DNA from 3 places in the Bacillus sp. AL-1R genome. Region 3 is predicted to be linked to each of the others. Evidence: riboswitches for the same ligand, from Rfam matches in the RefSeq annotation. Region 3 holds a riboswitch; each other region holds the start of a gene.

Region 1 (2,274 bases), 550 kb from region 3:
GAACCTCTATCAACTCGATATCAAGATCGAGATAGAAATTTAGAAAGATTAATTGATTCCGTGTTTAAAGAAGTTACAAAGAGAAAAGGTAATTATTTAGTTTTTTATCCGTCATATCAATATTTAACTCAAAGTGTAGACTTATTTAAAGAGAAATACCCTAGCATAAAAACAATCGTTCAGGAAAATGGTATGACTGAAATTGAACGAGAAGAGTTCCTTTTACAGTTTGATAGTCAAAATGAGGAAACGTTAGTTGGCTTTGCTGTATTAGGTGGTATATTCTCTGAAGGGATTGATTTAAAGGGCGATCGATTAAATGGTGTCGTAATAGTTGGTGTAGGATTGCCGCAGATTTGTTTAGAAAGAAATATTTTAAAGGAGCATTTTAATTCGGTTGGAAAAAATGGGTATTATTATGCGTATGTCTTTCCAGGTATGAATAAAGTAATGCAAGCTGGTGGAAGAGTTATTCGATCTGAATTAGATGAAGGGACTTTATTACTAATTGATGATCGATATAAGAGTACACTTTATCAAAGTTTATTACCTGATGAATGGAAATGAAAAGCTAATCTTTAAATAACGAAAAAAAAAGATTGATAATTATCAGAGTTTTTAATATACTAGTCAATATAATTTAATAATCTTATCAAGAGTGGTGGAGGGACTGGCCCGACGAAACCCGGCAACTCTAGTGAAAACTAGAAAGTGCTAAATCCTGCAGGTGAAAAACCTGGAAGATAAGAGCGATATGTATATTTTGCGGACATAACCACTTCTTATTTTTTAGGAAGTGGTTTTTTTATTTGACTAAAATGGAGGATTTATAATGACGAACACAAAAGAGGCTTTAAAAACGAATAAAAAATCGATTGAAACAGTAGCTGTTCACGGAAACAAGGGCTATGATCCATTAACTGGTGCGATTAGTTATCCAATTTATCAATCTGCTACATTTAAGCATGCAGGACTAAATCAATCAACTGGTTATGATTATGCAAGATTACAAAATCCAACTCGAGAAGAAGTCGAAAATACTGTCGCAAAATTAGAAAGTGCTAATTATGGTGTTGCTTTTTCAACAGGAAATGCAGCTGTTACTGCAGTATTAAGCTTATTTAAAAAAGGTGACCACCTAATTGTTTCAGATGATTTATACGGTGGTACATATCGCTTATTCGAAGAAATTTATTCGCCATATGGACTTGAGCATCATTTTGTTGATACGACTGAAATTGAAAATATTCTTGATGCACTTAAACCAAACACAAAAGGTATTTTTATTGAAACACCATCAAATCCAATGATGAAAGTAACTGATTTAAAAAGAGTAGTAGAGATTGCAAAAGAAAGAGATATTATTGTGATCGTTGATAATACATTTTTAACACCTTATTTCTTTAGACCAATTGAATTAGGGGCAGATGTAGTTGTTCATAGTGGAACAAAGTATTTAGGTGGCCATAATGATACGCTTGCTGGTTTCGTCGTTACGAATTCAGAGTATACGAATGAACGAATTCGCTATTATCAAAAATCAACAGGTGCAACATTAGCTCCATTTGACTCTTGGTTAATATTAAGAGGAATTAAAACATTACATTTACGTATGGAATATAGTCAAAAAAATGCGATTGTACTTGCGAAGTTTTTAGAAAATCATCCGAATGTTACGGAAGTATATTATGTAGGGTTACCAACGCATAAAGGGTATTCAATTATTAAGGAACAGGCAAATGGATTTGGTGCAATGATTTCATTTAAAGTAAAAGATTTAAGATTAGTTGAACAAGTTTTAGGTAGTGTAAAAGTCATCACGTTCGCGGAAAGTTTAGGCGGGGTCGAATCGTTAATTACTTATCCACATACGCAAACTCATTCAGAAATGCCGGAAGAATTTAAAAGAAAGCTTGGTCTAGATGATCATACATTACGTTTATCAGTGGGAATTGAACACATAGATGATTTATTAAATGACTTAGAAAATGCATTGGGGTGATGAGCATGCAATTTGGAACGAAATTAATTCATAACGGAAACGAAATTGATCAAACAACAGGGGCATTAAGTATACCGATTTATCAGACTTCAACATTTCATCAGTTTGATACAGAGAAATTTGGTAAATACGATTATGCAAGAAGTGGAAATCCAACAAGAGAGGCGTTAGAAAATACAATTGCAAAATTAGAAAACGGTGTACGAGGTTTTGCATTTTCATCAGGAATGGCTGCCATTTCATCAGTATTGTCTTTGTTTTCAGCAGGAGAT
Region 2 (2,274 bases), 2.0 Mb from region 3:
CGACCGATCGATCTTGCGAAAGAGAGTGTCGAGATTCGTTTCGGGTTGATTCATTATGATTCATCTCCCTTTCCAAATTTTATTCGTGGATCAATCAAACGATAGGATAAATCGATTACAAATAACGTACCGATCAATATAAAACTATAAAAAATAGTAGTACCTAATATAACTGGGTAATCTCGATTGAAAATGCTATCTACAAAATATTTACCAAGACCTGGGATGGCAAATATCTTCTCAATTACAAAAGTTCCAGTAATGACAGCTGCAAATAAGGGACCAATAAAAGAAATAACTGGAATTAACGCGTTTCGTATACCATGCTTTATGACAATCTCAAATGTTGAAAGACCCTTAGCTTCTGCAGTTTTAATGAAATTCTGACTTAAAATCTCGATCATACTAGTACGGACAAATCTAGTAATTATTGCGATTGGACCTACCGTTAAAGCGATTGTCGGTAAGATAGAATGACTCCAGGTCCCCCAAGATGCTACTGGTAAGAGTCCCCATTGAACACTAATATATTTTATTAATAATGGAGCTAATATAAAGCTAGGAACCGAAATTCCAATGATTGCTATAAACATTGATAAATAATCAAGTAACCTATTATGCCTTAACGCTGCAATCGTTCCTAATCCAATACCAACCACGCAAGCTATTAACAATGCTTGAATTCCTAACAATGCTGATGGTCCAAATCCCTCTGCAATTAATGTGTTTACCCCTCTCGATTTCGATTGAATAGATGGACCAAAATCAAAATGTAATAAATCTTTAAGATATAGTAAGTATTGAACATATAGCGGTTCATCTAAATTGTATTTAGCCCGCATATTCCTAACAATTTCCTCAGGTAATGATTTTGCATCCGATGCAAATGGATCACCAGGAATAAGATGCATAATGATAAAAGTAAGCGTGATAATAATCCAAATCGTGAGGATCATAGTTGTTAATCTTTTAAATAAAAATCTCATTTTCAGTATCTTCCCCCTTTTAAAAACTGGTTTATATGTAGAACACCTAATTTGGTGGCAACAACAAATGAAAATATAAAAACCATATTAAACACATAAGAATACTTGGTTATATAATCAAAAAATTTCCAACACTTCTTCTTTAAGCTCCACATTCATAAGATTTATTCTTAAAAACCTCTCAACACAGACAAGTTGAGAGGTTTTTACTAACTCTACTTATCTTTGGGATCTCCCTTGGAATTGGCACGGTATTACAAAGAACCCGCTGCCGAGGTTTCATAGGGCCAGTCCCTCCACCTCTCTGGATAAGAAATTTTATTTTGTTTTAAAGATGAAAAAAATCCCCTTCTAAGATAGAAGAGGACTTGTTTTTCATCTACTCTTCTTATCTTTTCAGGGCTATACCCTGATGGAATTAGCACAGTGTTCATATAGAACCCGCTGCTGAGGTATCATAGGGCCAAGTCCCTCCACCTCTCTGGATAAGAATTATTTGGTATGTACTTTATAAATTGATTGAACCAAGATTAACCGATATAAAAATTCGCGTCAACCCATTTGCTAAATGTTCGATTTTTCAGTATTTTTTGGGAATTAATTCCAAATTATTGTAGAAAACCTTGTTACTCCAAACAATATAATTTATTATCAAATCTAACAAGTAACAATACTTTAGCCATTTACCTTATATATTTATCTTGATTCTTTCTATTAAAACCTTAAATACAACAAATTAACGATTAAAACCAAATCGGTAATTATTATATTAAAAAATTAATTTTGTTTTTTAATTGTTGTAAAAAAACAATTAAATCAATTCACCTATTCTCTTTCATATTCCATTTCAATCTACTCTTTTAATTTATTCTCAGTATTTTTGCGCTTTTATATAACATTCTAAATAAAATAAAAAACAACATATTTTTATTGTTAATCGATAAATAATATAATAAATTCATCTTGTTATTAAAAAAGTGAGGTATATAATATGAATGGTAAAAGAGGTTCAACTACATTCTTAAAAGCAATTATTTTTCTTGTTGGAATTGCAGTGCTTGCTTTATGTATATTTTTGGTCCCAAATATTGCGAATTTCGTATCTAAATTGTATCCAAATATGACTGCAATAAAATATCTCGTTTTCCTCGTAATGTATGGAGCTGCTGTACCTTTTTATTTTGCTCTCTATCAGGCTTTCAATCTTTTACGCTATATTGACGACAACACAGCATTCTCCGAAATTTCTGTAAAGGCGTTAAAGAACATAAAGTACTGTGCGATTGCA
Region 3 (2,274 bases):
CAATATCATTATGTAAAAGAACTTCCTCAATTTCTTTTATTGCAGGTTTCATTGAATTTTCAATTACTTGTTTTAAAAATGCTCTTAACTCTTCATCACCAGTATGGTTAATATAAACTTGGTACGTATCTACACCAGCTTTAGTAGCTGATAGATGACTCCATAGACCGTATACTTCTCCGTAATGTAAAGGCTCATTTTGTGGATTGCCACTTAATACTCCCATTATAAATTTACTTCCCTTCTCAAATAAATTCATACTAATCTCCTTATAAAGAGGTAGGTACGAAAATTATTATGGAACCTTTGGATTGTTTTATACTATTTATTTATATGAGCAATGTCTCATATTAAAAAGGATTGCATTACCTTTTATATTTTAACTAGCTAAATGCACAGAACTTAGATTAGCTTTTTTTTAGATATAGATAACATGAATTATAAATCAATTGAAATCGACTAGTGTTTAAAAGATTATCTATTTTTTGATTGAATTTAAAACGAGATATTGGGAAAAGTATGGTTTGTTTGGTGAGAAATTAGTTACTGATTTTCCTATTAAGAGTTCATATTTTCCAAATCATGATTATGGGGAAGAAATTTATCCAATTAAAAAGAATTAGAACGATGTATTAAATATTCAGTAATCAAAAAATTTTAAAATTTTATTTTTTCTAATAAATCCAACAATGAAAGCGTTATCTTAATAAAAACGTTTGAATTCGCATATTGACAATCTGTTTACTAGGATTTATGATTCTTTTAAAGAAATTACATAACTCAAACTTATCGAGAGTGACTGAGGGATCAGGCCCTATGACGTCCGGCAACCTCCTTTTTAAGGAACGGTGCCACTTCCTGCAGAATGAATTCATTCTGAAAGATAAGTCGAAAACAATTGTTTCCGATGCCTCTTTCTGAATGAAAGAGGCTTTTTTTTACCTAAAACTAATAGGAGGTTATTCATGATTCGTGTAGATCATCTAGTAAAAGAGTATAAAACGAAAAAAAATACAATTATAGGCGTACATGATGTCTCTCTTACGATTGAAAAAGGCGAAATATTCGGTATAGTCGGATATAGCGGAGCAGGGAAAAGTTCACTTCTAAGATGTTTAAATTTTTTAGAAAAGCCTACTTCGGGAAATGTATATATTGACGGTGTGAATTTAATTCACTTTCAACTAAAGAGTTAAGGAAAGAGCGTCAGAAAATTGGCATGATTTTTCAACACTTTTATTTAGTTTCTTCTAAAACTGTGTTTGAGAATATAGCATTTGCTTTAAAAGCTGCTAACAAATCCAAGGTGGAAATTGAAAAAAGGGTACTGGAATTACTTGAATTAGTTGGCCTTTCTGATAAAAGGGATGTTTATCCTTCCCAGCTTAGTGGTGGTCAAAAGCAGCGTGTCGGGATTGCTCGAGCACTAGCAAATGAACCGCATGTACTTCTTTGTGATGAAGCAACATCAGCGCTTGACCCAAGCACAACAAAATCGATCCTACAATTACTTAGAAAAATAAACAAAGAACTAGGATTAACGATTGTTCTTATTACACATGAAATGGATGTTGTAAAAGATGTCTGTGACCGAATTGCTGTAATGCAAGATGGCAGAATAATTGAAATTGGCCCAGTATACGATATATTCGCAAAACCAAAAGAGGCTTTAACAAAGGACTTTATTAACACGATTTTACAATTTGAACTACCTGAACATTTGCTAAAAAACAGCAAGGGAACAGTAATCAAAATAACGTTCAAAGGAAATGTAGCGGAAGAATCCGTTGTGTCTGATATGCTTCAACAATTTAAGGTAAAAGGGAATATTCTTCATGGGAAAATTGAGTATATTCAAGAAACTCCACTCGGAATTTTTATAATGGAGATTTCAGGAGAACAAGCAGAAGTATTAAAAGCAATTGCGTATATTCAAGATCGAACAAACAACTTGGAGGTGATTTTAGGTGATCGAATCGCTATTAACGTTACTGCCTGATTTAGATAAAGCATTTTTTGAAACGATATATATGGTGCTGATTGCTCTTGCAGTTGCCATCATTATTGGACTCCCACTTGGCATTCTTTTATTTGTTACAGATAAAGATTTATTTTTAGAAAATAGAGGACTTAAATCTATTTTAGGATTTATTGTGAATATGGTTCGTTCCATCCCATTTATTATTTTGCTAGTCGCACTTTTACCAATTACGAATTTTCTAACAGGAAGTACAATTGGTCCAACGGCTGCTAGTGTATCTTTATCTGTTGCTG

The links. A riboswitch is a leader RNA that binds a small molecule or an ion and turns the genes downstream of it on or off. The one in region 3 is predicted to bind S-adenosylmethionine.
Region 1: linked by a shared signal. The riboswitch ahead of ACSBO6_RS07995 (trans-sulfuration enzyme family protein) and the one ahead of ACSBO6_RS05450 (methionine ABC transporter ATP-binding protein) in region 3 are both predicted to bind S-adenosylmethionine.
Region 2: linked by a shared signal. The riboswitch ahead of ACSBO6_RS15240 (ABC transporter permease) and the one ahead of ACSBO6_RS05450 (methionine ABC transporter ATP-binding protein) in region 3 are both predicted to bind S-adenosylmethionine.

What each region holds. Positions count from the first base shown of each region.
Region 1 is NZ_CP197469.1:1,718,468-1,720,741, forward strand. Features, by position in the region: gene ACSBO6_RS07990 (ATP-dependent DNA helicase) at 1-567, shown strand, start outside; SAM riboswitch class I at 647-750, shown strand; gene ACSBO6_RS07995 (trans-sulfuration enzyme family protein) at 833-2,002, shown strand; gene ACSBO6_RS08000 (trans-sulfuration enzyme family protein) at 2,008-2,274, shown strand, end outside.
Region 2 is NZ_CP197469.1:3,172,462-3,174,735, forward strand. Features, by position in the region: gene ACSBO6_RS15235 (ABC transporter permease) at 1-54, opposite strand, end outside; gene ACSBO6_RS15240 (ABC transporter permease) at 54-986, opposite strand; SAM riboswitch class I at 1,203-1,301, opposite strand; SAM riboswitch class I at 1,372-1,478, opposite strand; gene ACSBO6_RS15245 (DUF2975 domain-containing protein) at 1,978-2,274, shown strand, end outside.
Region 3 is NZ_CP197469.1:1,163,819-1,166,092, forward strand. Features, by position in the region: gene ACSBO6_RS05445 (DUF3231 family protein) at 1-259, opposite strand, end outside; SAM riboswitch class I at 784-890, shown strand; partial or broken gene ACSBO6_RS05450 (methionine ABC transporter ATP-binding protein) at 966-1,999, shown strand; gene ACSBO6_RS05455 (methionine ABC transporter permease) at 2,031-2,274, shown strand, end outside.